One region of the Dyella humi genome, then DNA from elsewhere that is predicted to be linked to it. Evidence: riboswitches for the same ligand, from Rfam matches in the RefSeq annotation. Region 1 holds a riboswitch; each other region holds the start of a gene.

Region 1 (5,946 bases):
GTACATGGAGCTCAGCTGACCGATGTTCGGGTTTTCCATGAACAGGTTCAGCGACTGGCTCTGATCGATATAGGCACCGCGCGCGGAGGCCAGGTCGATCAGCGCTTTCTGCGGCAGTTCCCACACGGTGCGATAGATCTGGCGCAGGCGTTCCGGGATGGCGCCGATACCCTGGATCGAACCTTCCGCCAGCTTAATGGCATCGCGGATTTCCAACGTCCATAGACCCAGCGCCTTCAGCTCGTCCACCAGGTAACGGTTCACCACCAGGAAATCGCCGGACAGCGTTTCGCGCTTGAACAGGTTGCTGACCTGCGGCTCGATGCACTCATAGCAACCGGCGATGGACGCGATGGTGGCGGTAGGTGCAATGGCGATCAGCAGCGAGTTGCGCAGGCCCTTGGCCTTGATCGATTCGCGCAGCGCATCCCAGCGCGCGACATCGTGCGGTTTCGCATTCGACCAATAGTCGAACTGCAATTCGCCGTTGGCTGCACGGCTTTCCTCAAAACCGGGATGTGCGCCGTGCTGCTCGGCCAGCGCATTCGATTGCGACAGCGCGTTGAAATAAATCTCCTCGGCGATGCGCGTGGAAAGCTCCAGCGCTTCGGCCGAATCGAACGGCAGGCGCAGCTTGAAGAGCACATCTTGCAAGCCCATCACACCCAGGCCCACCGGTCGCCATTTGCGATTGGCAGTGGCGGCGGTATCGATCGGGTAGAAGTTGAGATCGATCACGCGATCGAGCTGGCGCACTGCGGTGCGCACCGTGGCGGCGAGCTTGGTGAAATCGAATGCGCCATCCACCACGTGGCGGGCGAGGTTGACCGAACCCAGATTGCACACCGCCGTTTCGCCGGCGTTGGTGACTTCCAGGATCTCCGTACACAGGTTCGAAAGATGGATGACGTTTTCGGGTTTGGCCGTCTGATTGCTGGTGGCGTTGCTGCGGTCTTTGAAGGTGATCCAGCCGTTGCCGGTTTGCGCCAGCGTGCGCAGCATGCGTGCGTACAGCTCGCGCGCCTTCACCGTCTTTACGGCAAGGCCATCGGCTTCGGCCTGATGATAGGCGCGCTCGAAAGCTTCACCCCAGGTATCGACGAAGTGCGGGACGATCTTGGGATCGAACAGCGACCAATTGCCGTCGTGCTCCACGCGCCGCATGAATTCGTCGGGAACCCAGTTGGCCAGGTTGAGGTTGTGCGTGCGGCGCGCTTCGTCGCCGGTGTTGTCGCGCAGTTCGAGAAATTCCTCGATGTCCGCGTGCCACGGCTCCAGGTACACGCAGGCCGCGCCCTTGCGCTTGCCGCCCTGATTGACCGCGGCGACCGAGGCATCCAGCGTCTTCAGCCACGGCACCAGGCCGTTGGAATGGCCGTTGGTGCCCTTGATCAGCGAGCCGCGCGAACGCACACGCGAATAGGCCAGGCCGATGCCGCCGGCAAACTTGCTGAGCTTGGCTACGTCACCGTATTTCTCGTAGATCGATTCCAGCGAATCCAGCGGCGAATCCAGCAGGAAGCAGGAGCTCAGCTGCTCATGCGCGGTGCCGGCGTTGAACAGCGTGGGCGAGCTGGCGATGTATTCCAGTGAGGAAAGCAGGCGATACAGCTCCAGCGTTTCGCCGATCTCGTTGCCGCCCAGCGCGCAGGCGATGCGCATGAAGAAATACTGCGGCGTCTCGATCACTTTGCGCAGCTGCGGATGGCGCAGCAGGTAGCGGTCGTACACCGTGCGCAGGCCGAAGTATTCGAAGCGGCGCGTGGCGAGCGGATCGATCGCATCGTTGAGTTTGCGCGCATTTGCGGCCACGAAATCGCGCAGGCGCGCGTTGGCGATGCCCAGCTCCGCGCCACGCGCGATGGATTGCGAGAAACTCTGGATTTCCTGCCCGCTCACTTCCTTGTCGATGAAGGCGCCGAGCAGGCGCGCGGCTAGCTGGCCGTATTCGGGCTCTTCCGCGGTCAGTGCGGCGGCGGTGCGGATGGAGAGCTGGTCCAGCTCTTGCGTGGTGGCGCCGTCATACAAGCCGCCGATGGTCTTCAGCGCCACGCGCAGCGGATCGACGCTGTGCAGGCCTTCGGCGCTGCGCGTCACGGCGCGGACGATCTTGCTGACGTCGACCACCTCCTGGCGACCATTGCGCTTGGTGACGCGCATCTGGCCGGGGTTGTGCGGAGGGGTCAGGGTGAAAGGTGCTTCGGCGGTAGCGGACATTGTGACAGTGGTGGCAATGGCCGACGTGGCAGCGTCGGCGGAAAAGACGGCGGTATCCGCGCGGTCGGCTGTGCGCTCGCGCGATTCGGTATCGATAGGCTGCATGTCGGACGCTCCGGGCTGCGGAATCGGTCCGGTCCGGAAAATTCCGGTTTGAGCGGACAGACTCCTTTGGACTCAACCGCCTGCTCCCGCGCGCAGGGCTGAAATGGCGGCTTGCCGTGGTCGTTCGCGCGATACGTGTGACTTCCACGTCGTGCGTACGCCCCTCCCGCGGAGGCCGTCACCGGCGGCATGACGCTCCGGTCATGCCGTGTCGGCAGGTCTTCGGACTTGCGGATGTGCACCTTGCGATGCGCCTACTCGCCCCGCTTCCCGGCTCGAAGGCCAGTGCGTACTCGGGCTTTCGTCTCCACTTACCGCTGCGGGGCAGTTCCGGATTTCCACCGGATTCCCTTGCCGCCCCCGACATGATCAGGGGTGGCGACCGACGGAGCACAACATATCGGGGTTACCTGGCCCGGTCAACCCAAGAATTTGTGGATAAGCCGGTGGATAAGCGGTGTTAACCCAAGCGGGACGCGGGCTTGCGGAAGATGCGATTTTTTCTAGCGAACGATGGCTACGATGATCCCCACCCACATCAGCACCAGGCCCACCGCAAAACTGCGGCGCGCCGGCGCGATGCGTTCGATGGCACCCTCCGGTACGGGCGTGGTGGCGATCCAGATCGTCGCCCCCAGCGCCATGAAGCTGAGAAAAGCCAGGCACACCACCACGATGTCGCGCGTGTTCCAGGGCGTGGGTTCGTGCACACCCCAGTAACCAAGGAAAGCCATCCCCATCGCCGACATCGTGGCGGAGGCGGAACAGAGCCCAACGACCGAACCGGTGGGTGCGCGCATGCAGCCGACTCCATGTGAGTGACGGGCGGATCGTAGCGCAAGGTGTGAGGCAAGCTTGTCGGAGTAAGCGAGCGCCAAACCTCGCCCTACTCAACCTCTATTCCTATTCCTGGACTTTCAAAACCAACATTGATCTTGCGCCTATGTCCGCTTTCGCAACCCAGAGCAGACATTACGATAGGGGCTGGGCGATTCGCAGGGGGAGCAATGACAGGGACGGATCTCGGCAGTCGAATCCTTAAGGTCAACCACGCTGGCGAGTTTGGTGCCATATCCATCTATACGGGCCAGATCATGATAGCCAGGCTCTTCGCGAGAGATTTGGTTCCAGAGCTTGCCGAATTTCGCGCGCATGAACGAGGTCATAGGGAAATCTTCGGTAATGAGCTGAAACGTAGAGGGCGGCGCCGGTGCAGGAGCTATTGGTTGTGCGGCATTGGTGGTTTGTCGCTCGGCATCTTGACTGGCTTGTTGGGGCGCTCAGCTATTTCAGCGACTACGGTGGCAGTCGAGAGCGTGGTGCTCCGGCACCTAGAGAGACAGCTGGTTGACCTCCGTGACATAGATGGGGCTGCCGTCTTCGCGATCTCAGCCATCGTCACGGAGGAGCGAATGCACCATGATCAGGCGGCTTCACACGTTCTCGAAAATAGCCTTTGGTATCGAATTCTGAAACCTGTGGTCTCTGCGGCAACCGAATCGGTAATCTGGTTGGGGATGAGATTCTGACCGATACGAAGCATCCGCTTTCGACTGGAATGGATGAAGGCTATTGCCGGCGCAACGTCCGGCTGTGCAGATCGCGAAACGCGATCAGGGGTGTCATCCATCCGCGCCACGAACGATAGTTGCAAGTCCGGTGCGGGTGCTCCTAGGGCGATACCCGAATTCGAGCGCGCTTACATGCTCACATCGATTTCAATCGGATAATCGACGGCATCGGACAGTTTTGGCGGCGCGGGAAATGTCCACGCTGAGAACTGGCCATCGAGGCACTTTGCGACCGGCGTCGGCGCACGCACGTCCACGTGCAGGGGATGTCCATCGGGCGAAATATCCGCAACCAGCGTGAAGGGTGATTTGTCCGCGGGCGCGTTGCTCGCCAGGCAAGCTTTCAATGCGTCGGTCATCGGATTGCCGGTCTTGGCCCAGAATTGTTTCTGGTAGGCCGGGCCGGTGGGGCCGGCTTCGACCATCTTGGCGCGCTGTACGCGTGCGGTGAATGCATCTGCCGAAGTGGTGGGCTGCGCGCCGGCGAGCAATGCAAGTGCGATGAAGGTCAGCATGGCGCGATTCCATGGCAGGGCGGAAAGCCGCAACGTACCAGTTCAGGCCCTGCGAGGTGAAGCATCCGTCTTGCCGCAATGACTGTTCGTGCGAAATGCGGTGCTTTACTCCGGCCGATGCTCCAGCGCCAGATACTCCTGGCTCTGCATCTCGATCAACCGCGACTCGGTACGACCAAACTCCGCACGCAAGCGCTCACCGTCATACAGTTCGGTGATCGGCGCGGCCGCGGAAAGAATCAGCTTCACGTGGCGATCGTAGAACTCGTCGACCAGTTGCACGAAGCGCTTGGCCGGGTCCTCGCTGTAGATGCTGAACTGCGGCACGTTGGAAAGGATGATCGCCGGCGCGCTCTTGGCCAACTCGATGTAATCGGCGACCGCGCGCGGCCCGTCGCACAGCGCGGCGAAGTCGAACCACAGGATATTGCCAGCACGCCTGCGCACCGGAATCGGTCGATCGTTGATGACGATCTCGCCACCTTCGATGATCTCGCTCTGCGCCTGGCTGGCGAAGATGCGCTGCAATTCGCGTTCGGCCTCGGCGCCGGGTGGTGTGTGGTAAACCGGTGCATGGGTGAGCGCGCGCAGGCGCCAGTCGTGGGCTGAGATCATCTCCACCACATGACATTGCTGCTTAATCGAGGCGATAGCAGGCAAGAAGCGTGCGCGCTGCAAGCCATCTTTGTAGAGGTTGTCGGGCGCGGTGTTCGACGTGGTGACCAGCGTGACACCGCGCGCGAATAAGGCTTCCAGCAGATTGGCCAGGATCATCGCATCGCCGATGTCATTGACCAGGAATTCGTCCAGGCACAGCACGCGGCAACGCGCGGCGATGCCCGCGGCCACTTCGACCAGCGGGTCCTGTCGTTCGCCCAGCTCGCGCAGGTTTTCGTGCACCTCGCCCATGAAGCGATGGAAGTGACGTCGCAGCGCCACACCGTGCGGCAGGCTGGAGGCAAACAGATCCATCAGGAAGGTCTTGCCACGCCCGACGCTGCCCCACAGGTACAGCCCTGGCACGGCCTGGCGCTCTTCGCCGCCGAGCAGGGATTTCAGGCGGTCGAACAGGCCGTTGCCGTTTTCGCGCGCAGCACATAATGCCGCCTGCATGCGGTCGAATTCCGGCAGCACGGTAAGTTGCGCGGGATCGGAACTCCAGCGGTGTGCGGCGACGCCTTCCTGGTAACGGGCGCTGGGGGATAGTTCGGTCATGGAGAAGCAATCTTGCGTGAATGTTGATCTGTAACGCCGCTGCCGTCATTTCTCGCGGGAATGACGACCATATGGGCAAGCGAAGCGTTTAGTGCGATTGGGCTGGCGCATTAATCACGCACAGGCGGCGGATAATCCTGCATCCAGTGTTTCACCGCACCGCGCAGATCCATCAGCCGACGATGAAAGAAATGACCGGTCTCGGGCATGCGGACCAGTTCCGGCGGCTCTTCGAGGCTGTCGATCCAGTCGAACACCGCTTGCGGTTCCACGATCTCGTCTTCTTCGCCCATCACCACCAGCCATGGGCAGGTGGGTAGTGC
Region 2 (5,946 bases), 610 kb from region 1:
TTGTTTTCCCCACCGAGTACGGTCAAGACATCGAGCGTGGCCGGATCGTCCTGCAGGATCTTGTTGGCTTGCTGCACACGCGTGGACAGCAAGGTAGGTGAGATGTTGGCGTCTGCGCGAAGGCTGACGGCGAGCTGGCCGGTGTCCTGATCCGGCATGAAGGTGCCGCCTGCCGTTTTTACCGTCGCCCAACCCAGCACGGCGGTAAGGATCAGCAGCGTCAGCGGCTGCCAGCGCATCAGCCGGCGATGATGCATGGCCCAATTCAGCGCGCTTTCGTAATGGCTGTGCAGCCAGCGGTCGAAGCGCTGCAACGACTGTTCGATGCGCGAAGGCGGTTTGTTCGAAGCCGCTTCCGGGTGCAGGTAATGACCGCACAGTGCAGGGGTAAGCGTCAGTGAAACGATCGCGGAGATCACCACGGCTGCGGTCAGCGTCACCGAGAATTCGCGCAGCAGCATGATCAGCATGTTGTTGCCGAACAATAGTGGCGCGAACACCGCGATCAGCGAGAGGGTGATGGAAATGACGGTGAAGCCGATCTCGCTCACGCCGCGCATTGCGGCATCCAGCGGTGGTTCGCCGTGTTCCATGTGGCGGAAGATGTTTTCGATCACCACGATGGCGTCGTCCACCACGAAGCCGATGCACAGCACCAGCGCCACCAAAGACAACGTGTTGAGCGTGTAACCCAGCGACCACATCACCACGAACGCGCCGGCCAGCGAGAGCGGCACGCTGAGCGCGGCGATCAGCGTAGGACGCAATCGGCGCAGGAATACCAGCATCACCAGCGCTACCAGCACGATACTGATCAGCAGCGCCACCTCCACCTCGTGTAGCGCGCCCTTGGTGCTCTCCGTGAAGTCGAAGATCGGCGTCATCTGCACGTCGGCCGGCAACAGCTGGCGTAATTCGGGCAGCTTCGCGCGCACGGCTTCCGCCGTCGCCACCGCATTGGCCTCCGGCCGCTTGTTGATCTCAAGGCCCACGGTGCGCATGCCGTTGAACCAGGCCGCCTGGTATTTATCTTGTTCGCCGCCGCTGATGGTGGCCACGTCAGACAGATACACCGGCACGCCCTTGCGGTTGGCGATCACCAGCGAGGCGAAATCGTCGGGCGTATGCAGCGCGTCGTTGGCGGTGACCGTCATCTGCGTCTGGCCGTCGCTGAGCATGCCCTGCGGCGAGGTCACGTTGGCGGCAATCAAGGCGTTGCGGATGTCGTTGGCGGTCAGGCCCTTGGCGGAAAGCGCAGCAGTGTTTACGTCCACGCGCACGGCGTGCGGCGTACCGCCGAACAACTGCACCCGTGCCACACCCGGAATCTGCGCGAGGGCGGGGCTTACCAACGTGTCGGTGAGATCGTAGAGCTTGTCCGGCGGCATGCTGCTCGATGTCAGCGCCACGTGCAGGATGGGAATCTGCGAGGTATCGAACTTGAAGTACTGCGGCGGACTCGGCAGCGAGGTAGGCAAATCGGGTTGCGCGGCATTGATCGCCGTCTGCACGTCTTCGGCGATCTTGTCGATGTTGCGCCCGAAATCGAAGCGCACCATCACCGTGGCGCTGCCCTGATTGGCGTTGCCGTACATCTCCTGCACGCCCGGAATGCGGCCCAGATGGCGCTCCAGCGGCGCCAGCACCGTGTTCGCGATGGTCTGCGCACTGGCGCCTGGCTGTGCGACAGTCACGAACACGCCGGGGAAATCCAGCGTGGGCAGCGCCGCGACACCCAACATCAGGTAGGCGCAGAAGCCGGCCAACACCAGCCCGATCGCCAGCAGCGAGGTGCCGATGGGGCGGCGAATGATGGGTGCGAAGATATTCATGACGTCACCCACGCAACCGCGTCAGGTAAACGCAAGCCACGGTCGCGCGCATCCCGCGCAGGCCGTGGCGCAAGCAAAAAGAAGGGCACATTCATGGGCACCTTTATGCCTTGGGGGCCAGCCCCGCAAATGTGCCTGAAGTCCAGCCGTGCCGAAAGGCATGGCGCGTATTTTTTCCACAACGTGCCGTAGCTGGCTTGCCTAGAACCTCAGTCAAAACATGGGGCCATCCCAGCGAAGGCTGGGATCCAGCGCCTTTCAACCTCGCCTGGGCAGCCATCAAAGAGCAAAGTCACTGGATCCCAGCGTTCGCTGGGATGACGGCGAGGTGTCGATAAACATCACCTCAACCCCCGATCCGGTCGGGGGTAGGCCCTTTCCTTGAGGGAGAGGAAGTGAACGCAAGGTGTCGTGTTTACGGGCTATAACGCAACGTCAGATACCAGGTGCGGCCCAGCTGGTTGTAGTAGTACGCCGTCTCGTAGTTATGGTCGAACACGTTCGCCAGCTTGGCCTCCACCTGCCAGCCGGGGGCGAAGGCGTAGCTGGCGCGTAGGTCGGTGGTGGCGTAGCCGCCCATGCGGCGGGTGTTAGCCGTGTCGTCGTAACGCTTGCTGGCGGCGAAGAAGGTGGCGCCGACATTGAATTGACCCAGCTTGCGATCGATGTCCACGCGCGCCGTGCGCTGTGCCCGGCGTGGCAGCAGGTTGCCGTTGTTGGCGCTGCCGTCGTCGTCCTTCGGCTGCATCAGCGTGAGATAGCTCTGCACGCGCCAATCGTCGAGGTTGAAGCCGAATTGTCCTTCCAGGCCGCGGATGCGCGCGCGGCTGAGGTTTTGCGGCACGTAGTTGCTGTCGAAGGCGATCAGGTTGCTGATGGTGGTCTGGTACGCGTTTACGCCCCAGTTCCAGTGATCCAGCTGCTGCGTGAGGCCGACTTCGATGCTATGCGAGGTTTCCGGCCGCAAGTTGGGATTGGCGGTGGGTATGCCGCCGAAGGGGGGGAAGTACAGATCGTCGAAGGTCGGCGCGTGGAAGGCGGTGCCGTAGCTCACCGACAGCACCGGGCCGTTCTCGAAGTGATAGCCCCACGCCGCTGCGCCGGTGTTGTGGTTGCCGAACTGGTCGTTGTGGTCGTGCCGTGCCGAAAGCTGCACTTCGTTTCGGCCGAACGTGCCCTGGTATTGCGCAAAGGTGCCGGTGTCGCCACGCGTGGTCTGCTCGAAAGCGGTATCGCTGGCGATGCGCTCCTGCTGGTAGTCCACGCCCACGGTGAGCAGTTGATTGGCGGCCAGCGTGATGTCGTTCTGCCACGACGCCTGGTTGCGGCGCGAATTGAAATAACCTGTGGCCATGCGCGGGTAGTACTGGCCGTAATAACTACCGTTGTAGAAGGTGGCGTTGTCGTCGCGGCTCTGTCCCGCGTTGAGTGTGACCTTCCAGATCGACAGCGGCGAGAAGCTCAAGCGCGCGCCGGCCACGTATTGCTCTTCAATACCGTCGTTGCCGCTGTACGGGCTGCCGGCATATTCCGCGTTGCTCTTGCTGCGCAACCAGTTGAAGGCCAGCTCGGTGCCGTTGTCCCAGCGATAGCCGAAGTTGGCGAAGCCGTTCCAGTTGCGATAGGCGTCGTTGCGCGGATCGTCCACAAAACACGCCACGCCCGCTTCGGCCGCGCCCATGCGGCAGCCCGGAATGCCGCCGGTATAGGTGCCGCCGAGGCTGGCGTTGTACCAAAGGTGCGCATCGCCGCCGGAAACGCCGGCCTGTCCGTTCACGTAATCGTGGCTGCCGCCGGTCACGCTCACGGAGGGTGTGATGCCACCGTTCGGCTGCCCGTGCTTGGTAAATATCTGGATCACGCCGCCAAGCGCATCGGAACCGTAAAGGCTGGCACGCGGACCGCGCACGATCTCGATGCGATCAATCGCGTTCACTGGAATCTGCTCTAGCGCCGGCAGCCCGATGCTGACCGAGCCTATGCGCACACCATCGATCAACACCAGCACGTGCGTGGCATTGGTGCCGCGCAGATACAGCGAGGTTTGCGCACCGATGCCGCCGGTTTGCCCGATCGATACGCCGGGCAGGCCGGTAAGCAGGTCGGCCACCGACACCGGTTGCAACCGTTCGATGTCTTCGCGCGTGATCACGGTAACCGACGACAGCGCCTCGTTGGCGGTAATGGCGGTGCGTGTGGCGGTGACAATCACCGGCGCCAGCGTGTCGCTCTGGCCGTTGGTGGACTGCGCGTAGACGGCCGGTGCGGCCAATGAAAGCAGCAAGGCGGCTGCGAGCGTGGTTTTCTTCAACAACATCAGGATGTTCCCCTGCCGAGCGTCCCCGCGCGGCGCAAATGAGCAAGCCGACGCTCGGGTGGATCAGAGGAACGGAAGACGGGCAGGCGGCGAATGCCGCGGCGCGATTTCCATGCCTCGCCCACCGCGAGTGCCAGAACCTGTTCCGGGCCGGTCTCCGGACTCGCGAGCGGCGCGCATCAATGCATGCCATCGAACGATGCCTTCCCATGCGAAAGCACAGTGGCGCGTGATCGTTCGAAACCTTCTCGCTTACCGTTGCGGGGGCAGCGCCGGCCTTGCTGTGCGAACAGCGCACCGGCTTCCCGTTTCATCCCTTAGGCGTTGGCCATGGGGACACCTGGAACGGGCGGAACTTTAGCGGGTGGGGGCGGTTACGGCAATTCTGGCGCGGGTCCACTGCTTGCAGTGGACCCTGTCCTTGCCCGGTCGCCGCTTCTTTGACTGGATGACTTCTAAAGTTACCTATGGGCTTGTCTTGGCATATCCCAGCGGCTGCCCTTGATTTTCAACGGTTGTTCCCTCGCAGTTCGGATCAAGAGAAGCAAAATGATCGCCGCCGCCGTCGCTACACCGATAAATCGCCGCAGTAGATACACCAGCCTGCGAGGTGAGGTAAATCCAACCTGCAACGCCTAAGGGTTTTTGGTTTTCGCAAGCGGAATCTATAGAGATGAAATGATGAATGCCATCCAGAAGTTCGCAGTTATAAATCGGGCGTGTGTTGGGTACCTGTGTCATAAAAAGGTATCCAAGAGTTGATTCAAGGTTGTATCCAGGTCCCACATAACCCGTGCTAACCCAGTGTCCATCCGGATACTTGGCGTATCTATTAAGTGCATATGTGCTGGGCGTAGGAACCCAGCCTACCGTGGTCAGATTCCAAGTGTTCGGATCATTTGTGCCGCCGGCAAAGTAGACCGAAACCATGGGAAGCCATGAGGTCAAATTACCCCAGCCGTCTCGTTTTAAACCTGGGCTATGGTTCAGATCGAACCCTGTCATTGCTGAATTGACGTAGCCAAGCGGCTCCCATGGCCCTTGGCCAGCCCGAAGTGCTGCGCCCGAGATCCTGTACAGGCCGAATTGATACGTCTCATGCTCCCCGGGGCGGCCCGTGCCGCAAGTTTCTATAGCGCCGTAGAAATAATCCGTTTTGTAGTCATAGGCGATGTCGTTGTTGGTGCAGAGCGTATATCCGTCGCTACTTTGATTGCTCAAAAGCTGAGGGGCACCAAAGTGGATGCCATCGTTGGCAATGCGTAGCCACATTCTATGGCCATTGCTGGTTGAATCATCGGTGTGAAATATATAAATGCCTGCCTTTCCGTCGAAGTTATAGGTTGCCGCCTGACCTGCGCCATAAACTCCTGGAGCAGTATTTGCAGGATTTTGCTGGTTAATAATTGGATTTTGTGAATATTTTATCCAATTGATCCCATCATTTGAAAAGGCTACACCTATGCTGTTGGTTCCGATCGTGCTACCTGACAGGGTTGTTGCCGTGTAATACATGGCATAACCATAAGTAAGATGATCGTCTGGATTTACAAAAGAGCCTTGAATGACAGAAGGGTCGCAGGTAAAACCGCTATCCCATCCTGTTGCATTTGGAGCAAGCACTTGAACGATGCTTCCCCATTGTTTGCTTCCCCAGTCGTAGGATGTGTAATAAATAACGTCTGTTTTATTGGTGCTTCCAGGAGGAGTGCCATATCCGCACCACCAAAACTTCTCTGTTGTGCCGTCGTCTATGACTGATGGGGCGTAGTTATATCCGGAGTGACCGAATAGAAT
Region 3 (5,946 bases), 1.2 Mb from region 1:
CCGCCCGAGTTGACCGTAACCCACCGGTGCCTTCCTTTGATGCGGTTTGACTGGGCGGATTTCCGTTGGTTCGACTCGAATTTCATGTTGCGGCAACGTTAGATCAATTGCCATCAGGTCTCTTTCAACAATAGAAAGCTTGGCGTTGATAGCTTCCAGCCGAGCTAAGCATTTTGCATGGTCAGACTTTAAGCGAAGAAGCGCTCCCGATAACCGGGAGCGCTTTGTAATTAACCATTTAAGTGATGACGGCGTTCTCCACATACCCCAAGCGTAGCGATCTTCCAGCTATCTACGCTTGGGGCGTGTGCTACCAAATGGCGTGACCAAATAAAAACCCCGCGGCGAGCCGCGGGGTTTTTGATTTGAAGCGGGATACGCCCAGGCTTACTTGAGCTTGGCATCCGCGCGCAGGGCCTCGGCCTTGTCGGTTTTCTCCCAGGAGAATGCCGTGTAGGTCTTGCCGTCCGCGTCCTTCACTTCGTAAGGCGTGCGACCGAAGTGGCCATAGCTGGCGGTCTGCTGGTACATCGGATGGATCAGGTCCAGCATCTTGATGATGCCGTACGGACGCAGATCGAAGTGCTTGCGGATCAGCTTCTCGATCTTGTCGTCGCTGAGCTTGCCGGTACCGAAGGTGGTGACCGAGATCGAGGTGGGCTCGGCCACGCCGATGGCGTAGCTCACCTGCACTTCGCAGCGGTCGGCAATGCCGGCGGCCACGATGTTCTTAGCCACGTAACGTGCGGCGTAAGCGGCCGAACGATCCACCTTGGACGGATCCTTGCCCGAGAACGCGCCACCGCCGTGACGGGCCCAGCCACCGTAGGTGTCGACGATGATCTTACGGCCAGTCAGGCCGCAGTCGCCCACCGGGCCGCCGATCACGAACTTGCCGGTCGGGTTGATGTGGAACTTGGTGCCCTTGTGCAGCAGCTTGGTCGGCAGCACGGGCTTCAGGATGTGCTCGCGTACGGCTTCGACCAGGTCCTTCTGCTTCACGCTCGGATCGTGCTGGGTGGACAGCACCACGGCGTCGATCGCGGTGGCCTCGCCGTTTTCATAGCGCAGGGTGACCTGGCTCTTGGCGTCCGGACGCAGCCACGGCAGCGGCGAGTTCTTCTTCTTGCGGACCTTGGCCTGCTGTTCCACCAGGCGGTGCGAGTAGTAGATCGCCGCCGGCATGAAATCTTTGGTTTCGTTGGTGGCGTAGCCGAACATCAGGCCCTGGTCGCCGGCGCCCTGTTCTTCGGGCTTCTTGCGGTCCACGCCCTGGTTGATGTCCGGCGACTGCTTGCCGATCAGGTTCAGCACGCCGCAGGTCTCGCCGTCGAAGCCGACCTCGCTGGAGTCGTAGCCGATGTCCACGATCACTTTGCGGGTGAGCGCTTCCAGGTCGATCCAGGCGCTGGTGGTGATTTCGCCGGCGACAATCGCCACGCCGGTCTTCACCATGGTTTCGCAGGCCACGCGGGCGCGCTGATCCTGGGCGAGGATCGCGTCTAGCACGGCGTCGGAGATCTGGTCAGCGACCTTGTCCGGATGGCCTTCGGAGACCGATTCGGAGGTGAAGAGGTAGTTGCTCATCGTGGCTTATATCCTTCTTTACGGATAAAGAGATGGAAAGGGGAATTGCGGATGATACACGCCCCTGCTCCGGGTTTCACTGGTCAGTCTGGCATATCAATGTGACGGTGCAATCTAGGGTTCAGGCAACCCCTCCCCAAAGCGGGGAGGGGCCGTGCCAGCGTAGGCTGGGGTGACAACCCCAGCAATACGATTTGCGGTGATGCTGGGATTGGCATTCAAGCCTAAGAGATCAGGTCTCGGTCAACGCGGCGCGCACGGCTTGCGCCGCATTCACCATCGCGACGAGGGCCGGCTCGGTTTCCTTCCAGCCACGCGTCTTGAGTCCGCAATCCGGATTGACCCACAGCTGTCCTGGTTCGAGCACGGTAAGTGCGCGTTCGAGCAGGTCGGTCATTTCCGCCTGCGACGGCACGCGCGGCGAATGGATGTCGTACACGCCGGGGCCGATGCTGCCCGGATAGCGGAAATCCTCGAAGGCCTGCAGCAGTTCCATGCGTGAGCGGCTGCTCTCGATGGAAATGACATCGGCGTCCAGTGCGGCGACTGCTTCGATGATGTCGTTGAATTCGGCGTAGCACATATGCGTATGGATCTGGGTGGCATCCCGAATACCACCAGCGGCAATGCGGAAGCAACGCACGGCCCAGTCCAGATAGGCGGCGTGTTCGGCGTGGCGGATCGGCAGACCCTCGCGCAGTGCCGGTTCGTCGATCTGGATCACGCGGATGTCGGCGTTTTCTAGGTCGCACACTTCGTCGCGCAAAGCCAGGGCGAGTTGCAGGCAGACCTGCTCGCGCGACACATCGTCGCGCACGAACGACCACTGCAACACCGTCACCGGGCCGGTCAGCATGCCTTTGACGGGTTTGTCGGTAAGGGATTGCGCATAGCGTGACCAGCGCACCGTCATCGGTTGTGGTCGCGATATGTCACCCCAGATGATCGGCGGCTTCACGCAGCGCGAGCCGTAGCTTTGCACCCAGCCGCCTCGGGTGAAGGCAAAGCCGTCGAGCTGTTCGCCGAAATATTCCACCATGTCGTTGCGCTCAGGTTCGCCATGCACCAGCACATCGAGGCCGATGCGTTCCTGAAAGCGGATGACGCGTTCGATCTCCTCGCGCAGCACGGTTTCGTAAGCGGCGTTGTCGATGCGTCCGGCGCGGTGATCGGCACGCGCCTGGCGAAGTGCATCGGTCTGCGGGAACGAGCCGATAGTCGTAGTGGGCAAGGGCGGCAGTTGCAGCGTATCGGCCTGTACGCGGCGGCGATGGAGAAGATTCGAGCGCCGATGAGTGGCTTGCGGGCTCAATGCATGCACCCGTGCCTGCACTTCGCTTCGATGCACGCCTGGCGCGTGCTTGCGCGCGGCCAATACGAAGCCTTGTTCAACCAGGGCCTCCTTGGCGCGGTCATCGTCGTCCAGCGCGCCGGCATACAGGCGAAGCTCTTCCAGCTTCTGCTGAGCAAAGGCCAACCAGCTTCGTAGTGGGGCGGGCAAGGAGGTTTCCTGCGCGGCATCGAAAGGTACGTGCAGCAGCGAACAGGATGGTGCTAGCCACAAGCGCTCGGTTCCACGCGATGCGGCTATTTTTTCCAGCAGCGGCAATACGCGTCGCGGATCGCTGCGCCAGATGTTGCGCCCGTCGACGATGCCGGCGCTCAGAACGCAATGTTCGGGCAGCGCGAACAGGACGTCGTCGAGTTGTTCCGGCGCACGCACCAGATCGACATGCAGTCCATCGACGGGCAGCTTGGCGGCAAGCTCCAGATTGTCACCAAGTCCACCGAAATAAGTCGCCAGCAACCGCTTGGGCGACGGGCCGATCGCCAGGGTGTTGTAAGCAGCGACGTAGGCGTGTCGGGTGGCCGCATCCAGATCTTGCACAAGGCAAGGTTCGTCCAATTGGATCCAAGGAACGCCGGCTTGCGCCAACTGCTTCAGCAGTTCGGCGTAAACGGGAAGCAACGCGTCGAGCAGGTTCAGTGCATCGCTGCCATCCACGGTTTTGGATAAGCGCAGAAACGAAACCGGACCCAGCAGCACCGGGCGCGCATCCAGCCCCAGCGCACGCGCTTCGAGCCACTCATTCAACGGCTTGTTGACGGTAAGGCGAAAGCGTTGACCGGCGTGCAGTTCCGGCACGAGATAGTGGTAGTTGGTATCGAACCATTTGGTCATCTCCAACGCGTGCAGTTCGCGATTGCCGCGTGCCATAGCAAAGTAGCCGGCCAGCGGATCGTCGCGCAGCAACGGACGGTAGCGATCGGGTACGGCGTCGAACAGCACCGCGGTATCGAGCACGTGGTCATACAGCGAGAAGTCGTTGACGGCGACGGTCTGCGCCCACGCGCTGGCGAGTTGCCAATGTCGCTGCCGCAGCTCCCGCGCGGTATCGAGGAGTGCTGTGGCGTTGCCGTCGCGCCAGTAATTTTCCAGTGCACGTTTCAGTTCGCGGCGACGGCCGATACGTGGAAAGCCGAGATAAGTTGTGTGTGTCATGTGTATTCCTCATTGCGATGCATGGCAAAGAGGAACGAAGGCAGGCGCGACCGCGAGCGTGGCCCGAGATGCGCACCGTCGACCTTCGCCCCCGCGGGCGAACTGGGTGCAGCGCGGGCAGGTCGACGCCGCGTCGGCGAGCGACGCGTGCCAGGTCTCCCCGCGGAGTCCAGGTCGTACGAAGCGCACCGTTGCGAACGGCCAGCTTCGGTCGGGGCAGGTCTTCGGGCTCGTGGACGAGGCATGACGCCACCTACTGTTCGCCGCTTCCCGGGCATCTGCCCAGTGCTGATGGCGAAGGTCGTTTCCACATACCGCTGCGGGGCAGCGCCGGATTCAAACCGGCTTCCCTTTTAATTTCATCTCTCTATCTTTATAGAGAGATGAAAGCCTCGACGCGGCGAACGATAGCCGTATGGATAGCCTAGGTCAAATCGTGGGATGGGGCTCGTCTAAGGGTGAGCTCAATACACCATCGCCCGTGCCTGCACGAACGCAAAGAAGAACACGGCGTTCGGATCGTTGCGCACCGCCTGCAACTCGTTGCGCATGCCTTCCACCGTGCCTGCATCCGTCTTGCCGGTGGTGATGAGCTGTTCGGCGGCGGAGAGCAGCAGTTCTTCCCAGAACTCGATCATCTGCTTGCGCCGCCCAGGCTGGCGGTTGTCCAGGTGCACGTTCTTTACTTCCGTCTGCACGTCGCGGTATCCCCCAGCCAGCAGCAAGTTGCCAAGTTTGGCGCCGATGAAGGGATCGCCGCCGCTGTCATACTGATGGTCGTTGAAGGCCATCCAATAGCGCAGCAGATTGGGCGAATACGGATCGAGGAAGAACGAGGAGTTCAGTACCTCCGTGATGTACACCACCGCACCAGGCGCCAGCACGCGGCGCACTTCGCTGAGCACGCGCGCCGGACTTGGCACGTGTTCCAGCACCCAGCACAGATAAGCCGCGTCGAAACTGCGGTCGGCGAATGGCAGATCGGCGGCATCGGCTTGCCGGAGCGCAAAGCGCGATTCGCACCAGGCTTTAGCTGAGAGATGGCGTTCGGCCGCGGCCAACTGGGCCGGGGAACGGTCGACGCCGGTAACGTGCAGATCGGGAAAGCGCCGCAGCAGGATCTCTGTTTGCGCGCCCACGCCACAACCCACTTCCAGCAGTCGCCTCGCGCCGCTGTAATCGATGTGACTGAACAGGGTGCTTTCGAACATGCGTGCCTGACGCACCAGGCGCGTCTGTTCCTCGCCGGAAAACCCGTGGATATAGGGGAAGTCTCCGGTAGCGATGCTGTTCATGCCGAAACGTCCGCAGCGGATCAGGGGCGATGGAGCAGGTTTCTACGTTACTCCGACGCATCGTCATCGGGGAGTGCACGGCGATCAGTGCACGGCGGCTACCGGATGCGCATGAACAAAGCTCAGTACATCTTCCAGCGCAGGGTCATCGGCGTGGAAGGGTCGAGAGAATGCAAAGACCAATGCGTTGTGGCCTACGCCTGGATACATCCGCAGCGTTACATCTTCGTGATGAGCTTGCAGTGCACGAGCGAGAGACCGGGCATTGGAAAGATCGACCTCGCGATCGGCGCTGCCCTGCAACAGCAGCATGGGCGGCTCGTCACCGTGCACGAAGCGCACCGGCTGGGCGCGGGCTTGCGAAGCTTCATCGCGACCGAACATGCCCAGCATGTCCTTTTCGTTCGCGGGAATCGGTATGAAGTCATAGCAGCCAGCCATGCCGATGAAGCCAGCCAGTTCGTTCGGACGCAAATCGTAAGGCGCCAGCCAGGATGGATCGGTCGCCAGCAGCGCGCCGATCTGCCCGCCTGCCGAATGACCCATCACGAACAGATCATC
Region 4 (5,946 bases), 1.4 Mb from region 1:
GGCGCTGCCAATGCGATTAGCTGCTACGCCGTACATCGACAGCCCTTCGCGATAGCTCGCCAAACCGCAAGCCAGTGCGCCAAAGGTTTGCGCCATCGCCGAGCCGTCGATCACAGCCAGCACCGGCAGGCCCAATTGCTGTGCAAGATCGGCGCTGGAAGGTGCGCCGTCGAACAGACCCATCACACCTTCCACCAGGATCAGGTCGGCGTCACCCGCTGCATCGAACAGGCGTCGGCGCACATCTGTCTCGCCGCACATCCATAGGTCAAGCTGATAGACCGGTGTGCCCGCGGCGCGCGCGAGCACCATAGGATCGAGAAAATCCGGCCCCGTCTTGAACACGCACACGCGTCGCCCCTGCCGTGCATGCCAACGCGCGAGCGCAGCAGTGACCGACGTCTTGCCCTGCCCGGATGCGGGCGCGGAAACTAGCAAGGCGGGGCAATGGCGAATGCTCACAACTCGATACCCTTCTGCGCCTTGATACCCGCGTCGAACGCATGCTTCACCACGCGCATTTCGGTCACCGTATCGGCGACGGCGACGAGTCCATCCGGCGCGCCACGGCCGGTGATCACCACGTGTTGGCGCGGCGGGCGCGCGGCCACGGCGTCGAGCACCTGCTCGAGCTGCACGTACTGTTTGACCAGCGCGATATTGAGCTCATCCAGCAGCACGAAATCGTAAGCGGGATCGGCCAGCATGCCCGCGGCAATCTTCCACGCCGCCTGCGCTGCTTCGATGTCGCGCGCCTTGTCTTGGGTTTCCCAGGTAAAGCCCTCGCCCATCACGTGGTAATCGAGTTGATCGTCGGCGAAGCGGCGAAAGAAGGCTTCTTCGCCGGTAGAGAACGTGCCCTTGATGAACTGCACCACGCCGCAATGGAAGCCGTGACCGAGCGAACGCGCCAGCATGCCGAAGCCGGAGGAACTCTTGCCCTTGCCGTTGCCGGTGTTCACCACCAGCACGCCACGATCGATGGTGGCCCGGGCGATCTTGCGGTCGACCAATTCTTTCTTACGCTGCATACGTTCACGGTGACGCTCTTCCGGCGTCATGGCGTCGCGTGATGGGTGGTCGCTCATACATCCTCCGCATGCCCGGCGTACTCGCCAGGCGTTACAAGCGGCAGAGGGAATGAAACGGCACCGGTACTCACGCAGCGGCCCGTGACGCGGCCCTCCGCCTGTCCGGTTTCAAGCCTGGGCCGGTCTCCGGGCTCGCGAGCGAAGGCCTGTGCCTTCCGGTCCACGCCTTCCCATGCGCGCAGCACAGTGGCGGTGTGTGGATCGCGTTGCTCGCCTACCGTTGCGGGGGCAGCTCCGGCATGGCCGCATCGCGACGCACCGGATTCCCGTTTCAACCACCGGCCAATGCCGGCAGTCACCTCAAGCCCGGGCATCTTAGAGGGTGGCTTGCAGTGCGCCTAGCCTAGGGATGCTCTGATCTATTCCACGTACCCGGCATGACGTCCAGAAGGCTCGCAGGGTGTGTTGCGCGGCGCAGGGCAGACTGGCCCCGCGCGGCGCAGCCTGCGGGCCTTCTGGACGTCACCCCGTCCTTTAATTTCAAAATGTTGGGGCCGCATTGCATGCGCGCAGCGCTTCGCCTCAGCGTCTCGACAGATAGCCGGTCTGCCTTCGCCGCTGCGACAAACCGCTGCGTGCATGCAATGCGGTGACGGGTGCGTGGAATAGATCAGAGCATCCCTAGTGTCTACATAAGTGTCTACATATGGCCTGCATGGCCCTTGACGGTACTCGACCGAAGCGCAATGGTTGGATCGCATGAACTTGCATCGTCACTAGCGGCAGGGAAAGTCGATTAACCGCATGTTCGGCATGGATATTTCCATTTGGACTTTTAGGCGTCCAAGCATTCGTTGCGACCAACCGCCGTTGTCACTAATCTGCAATTGCTGCACAGCAACAGCGATAACAACACGCTAGGGGCACACTCCAACATGAAGCAAGACAACAACTCGCCCTACCAGGGCAAGCTCGCTACTCGTTCCGGCCGGGCTCGCTTTCTCACCGCTTCCATCCTGCTCGCACTCGCTTCTACCGTTGCCGCGCAAGACACCTCGCAAACGCCGTCGCAACCCAACAACGCGAAGAATCTGCAGGCCGTGATCGTGACCGGCACACGCGCGCAGAACCGCACCGATAGCACGTCGCTGTCCCCGATCGACGTGGTCCCCGCTTCGGCGCTGCAAAGCACCGGCACCAATGAACTCTCCACCGCGCTGGCGCGCCTGATTCCATCGCTGAATTTTCCGCGTCCTGCCGCCACCGACACCACCGACTCGCAACGTCCCGTGCAGTTGCGCGGCCTGGCACCGGATGAAGTGCTGGTGCTGGTCGACGGCAAGCGCTGGCACACCAGCGCGATGGTGAACGTGGATGGCACCATCGGCCGCGGCTCGGCGCCGGTGGATCTCAACACCATTCCGCTTTCCGCCATCGATCACATCGAAGTGCTGCGCGACGGTGCTTCCGCGCAATACGGCTCCGACGCGCTCGCGGGTGTGATCAACATCATCCTGAAGCATGGCGCGCAAGGCGGCTCGGTCGAGCTGGACGGCGGACGCTTCCAGCGCGGTGGCGGCAAGCAATGGCAGGGCTCGGCCAACTTCGGCATTCCGCTAAACGGCGACAAGGGCTGGCTGCGCATCAGCCTGGACGATGGCCACCAGGATCCGACCAACCACGGCGGCACCGACATCCGCTATCCGCAGCTGGGATCCAAGCAGGTGTTCGGCGACCCGACGGTGAGCCAGCACAACCTGTTCTTGAATGCGCAGTACGACATTACGAAAGATGTGCAGTTCTACGCGTTCGGCAGCTATCACGAGCGCAATGCGATTTCCGATGAGTTGTATCGCAATCCGTTCGGTTATCCATCGTCGGTGAAGTCGGCACTCACTGCGCTATATCCCGATGGCTATCAGCCACTGCTGCAGGCGCGCAGCACCGACCAGTCGCTGGTCGCTGGCGTGCGCGGCACCACCAGCGACGGCTGGCGCTGGGACGTGAGTGCCAACTACGGCGGCAACCGTGTATCGCTAGATACCATACACACCGCCAACTACGCCTTCCTGCACGACTTCGGCTACACGCCCACCCAATTCTTCGATGGCATCGTTTCGTCCGCGCAGCAGTTGGCGGACGTCGACGTGGCGAAGGATTTCAACCTGAGCTGGCTACCCAATGCGGTGACGCTCGCCTTCGGTGCGGAATACAAACGCGACACGTACCAGATCAGCGCAGGCGATCCGAGCTCTTATTACGTGGGCACGTCCGGTGTGAGCGGCGGTGCGCAGGGTTTCAGCGGCTACAGCCCAGTGAACGTGGGATCCTGGAGCCGCAGCGACTGGGCGCAGTACGTGAGCGTGGAAACCAACCTCACCGACAAACTCGGTACGTCGCTCGCCGTGCGGCATGAGGATTACAACGACTTCGGCAACACCGTTTCCGGCGCACTGGCCGCCCGCTACGACTTCACGTCGCGCTTCGCGCTGCGCGGCAGCGTATCGAGTGGCTTCCGCGCGCCCTCGCTGGCGCAGGAGGACTACTCGCAGATCGGCTCGCTGTACCTCACACCAAGCAGCGCGGGACCGGGCGTCGCACCAGGCATCTACCAGACCGGCTTGCTGCCGGTGAGCAATCAGGTGGCGCAATTGCTGGGTGCGCAAGCCTTGCGACCGGAGCGCTCGCACAACTACACCATAGGCGCGGTGTTCAACCCGATTGATCCGCTCACGATCACCTTCGACCTGTACCAGATCAACATCTACAACCGCGTCGTGCTTTCCAACACGTTGAGCGGCCTGAACCGACCGGCGGTGGTGGCTTATCTGGCCGCGAACGGCGTCACCAACGTGGCCTTCAGCTCGGCACAGTACTTCACCAATGCGGTGGATACGCGTACCCAGGGCGGCGACCTGGTGACGAGCTATCGCTCCGACTTCGGCAATGCCGGCGTGCTGGATAGCACCCTGAGCTACAACTACAACCGCACGCAAGTTACACATGTGGCGCCCAACCCGACGCAACTGGATGCGCTGGGCCTGCAGCTGCAGCGTGTGACCTACCGCGACATCAAGGGTCTGCTGGCCAACTCTACGCCGCGTAGCAAGCTGATCCTCAACGAGAACTACACGCTGAGCCATTGGGTGTTCAACGGCAACCTCACCCGCTACGGAAGCTTTACCGCGTACAGCAACAGCTCCTACTTGTTGAACCAGACTTACAACCCGCAATGGGTGCTGGACCTGGCCGGCAGCTACAACCTGGACAACTGGACGTTTACGCTGGGCGTAGACAACGCCACCAACAGCTATCCGAACAAGACAATCGCCGCGAACAACGTCAACGGCACCATCCCGTATTCAAATTTTTCACCCGCGGGCTTCAATGGGCGTTACTATTACACCAAAGTGATCTATCACTGGTGATTTGAGCCCACTGCCAAACTCGTGCGACACATGCACAAAAATCCCGGCCATGAGCCGGGATTTTTTTGTCCGCGTGATGGCGCGCGTGCATGTCACGTGAAGTGAAACAACTGGTCGATGCGCTTGCGCGGACATATGGAAAACGGACTGCTGAGCACGACCGAACCGCCGCACTGACAACATCCTTTGCCGGGATCGCTCCTCTCCCGATGCTGGTATCTACATGACTGTGTGGAACGCTCCCTCTTCCTTCCGGAGAGAGGGGGGCTGATTGCTGCCCTAGACCTTACCCATCCCGAGCCTAGCGATCGCCATGCCGCTGTAACGCGACACGTCCACCCTGCCGGTATCGCCAAATCGGCCATTTGCCGGATGCTTTCGTGCCCCTCTCGTCGCGTCTTTACCGTCATCCCGCGCTGATCAACTTGCTAGCCGGCTCAGCCGCGTTTCTGGCTTATGCGTCGATGTATGCCTTTCGCAAGCCATTCACAGCCGCATCCTTTCAGGGCATTCATCTAGCTGGTGTCGATTACAAAGTGTGGCTGGTGATTGCCCAGGTGGTGGGTTACATGCTGAGCAAGGTGCGGGGGATCACCTGGATCGCCGAAATCCAGCGCCAGCATCGCGCACGCACGCTCGCCGGGCTGATCGGCTTCTCCTGGATCGCGCTATTGGGTTTCGCGCTGATCCCGGCGCCATGGAATATTCCGTTCCTGTTTCTCAACGGCCTGCCGCTAGGGATGGTGTGGGGCGTGATCTTCGGCTATCTGGAAGGCCGCCGCGGCACTGAGCTGATGGGCGCCCTTATGTGCGCCAGCTTCATCGTGGGCTCGGGCGTGGTGAAATCGGTGGGTATGTGGCTGATGCTGCGCTGGCATGTGAGCGAGTTCTGGATGCCATTCACCACCGGCATGTTGTTTATTGCACCACTGTGCCTGGCGACCTGGATTCTGGAACACCTGCCCGCGCCCGATGCCGCCGACGTTGCTGCGCGCAGCGTGCGCCTGCCGATGGATGCGGCTACGCGGCGCGCCTTCCTGGCTCGTTTCCTGCCCGGCATCGCGATGATCGTGATGGCCTATGTGGCGCTGACGGTCACGCGCGATTTTCGCGACAACTTCGCGGCGGAAATCTGGAGCGATCTCGGCCGCGGTAGCGACGCCTCAGTGTTTGCCGAGACCGAAGTGCCGATCGCCATAGCCGTGCTGATCATCACCGCATGCACCATGATCGTGCGCAATAACCTGCGAGCATTGATGCTCAATCACGTATTGATCTTCGGCGGCTTCTGCATCGCCGTGTGCGCCACCTGGATGCACAATCACGCCATGATCGATCCGTTGGGCTGGATCGGTTTGAGTGGTTTCGGCCTGTATCTGGCCTACGTGCCGTACAACGCCACTTTCTTCGAACGCATGTTGGCGACGTTCCGGGTCGGCGGCAATGTGGGCTTCATCATGTATATCGCCGACAGCAGCGGCTATATG

The links. Region 1 has a riboswitch for cobalamin ahead of ISP18_RS15715 (ribonucleoside-diphosphate reductase subunit alpha). Riboswitches for the same ligand answer to the same signal wherever they lie in the genome.
Region 2: another riboswitch for cobalamin. It lies ahead of ISP18_RS18385 (TonB-dependent receptor domain-containing protein); the one in region 1 lies ahead of ISP18_RS15715 (ribonucleoside-diphosphate reductase subunit alpha).
Region 3: another riboswitch for cobalamin. It lies ahead of metE (5-methyltetrahydropteroyltriglutamate--homocysteine S-methyltransferase); the one in region 1 lies ahead of ISP18_RS15715 (ribonucleoside-diphosphate reductase subunit alpha).
Region 4: another riboswitch for cobalamin. It lies ahead of cobO (cob(I)yrinic acid a,c-diamide adenosyltransferase); the one in region 1 lies ahead of ISP18_RS15715 (ribonucleoside-diphosphate reductase subunit alpha).

The regions. Positions count from the first base shown of each region.
Region 1 covers NZ_JADIKI010000023.1:992,199-998,144, reverse strand. The annotation lists gene ISP18_RS15715 (ribonucleoside-diphosphate reductase subunit alpha) at 1-2,217, opposite strand, end outside; cobalamin riboswitch at 2,519-2,724, opposite strand; gene ISP18_RS15710 (hypothetical protein) at 2,826-3,122, opposite strand; gene ISP18_RS15705 (demethoxyubiquinone hydroxylase family protein) at 3,330-3,851, shown strand; gene ISP18_RS15700 (peptidase C13) at 4,022-4,408, opposite strand; gene zapE (cell division protein ZapE) at 4,514-5,623, opposite strand; gene ISP18_RS15690 (alpha/beta hydrolase) at 5,734-5,946, opposite strand, start outside.
Region 2 covers NZ_JADIKI010000023.1:1,602,714-1,608,659, forward strand. The annotation lists gene ISP18_RS18380 (efflux RND transporter permease subunit) at 1-1,832, opposite strand, end outside; gene ISP18_RS18385 (TonB-dependent receptor domain-containing protein) at 2,248-4,149, opposite strand; cobalamin riboswitch at 4,281-4,508, opposite strand; gene ISP18_RS18390 (hypothetical protein) at 4,615-5,946, opposite strand, start outside.
Region 3 covers NZ_JADIKI010000023.1:2,232,822-2,238,767, forward strand. The annotation lists gene metK (methionine adenosyltransferase) at 388-1,587, opposite strand; gene metE (5-methyltetrahydropteroyltriglutamate--homocysteine S-methyltransferase) at 1,820-4,090, opposite strand; cobalamin riboswitch at 4,289-4,500, opposite strand; gene ISP18_RS20975 (class I SAM-dependent methyltransferase) at 4,555-5,385, opposite strand; gene ISP18_RS20980 (alpha/beta hydrolase) at 5,470-5,946, opposite strand, start outside.
Region 4 covers NZ_JADIKI010000023.1:2,376,581-2,382,526, reverse strand. The annotation lists gene ISP18_RS21550 (cobyrinate a,c-diamide synthase) at 1-462, opposite strand, end outside; gene cobO (cob(I)yrinic acid a,c-diamide adenosyltransferase) at 459-1,061, opposite strand; cobalamin riboswitch at 1,192-1,410, opposite strand; gene ISP18_RS21540 (TonB-dependent receptor plug domain-containing protein) at 1,967-4,459, shown strand; gene ISP18_RS21535 (DUF5690 family protein) at 4,840-5,946, shown strand, end outside.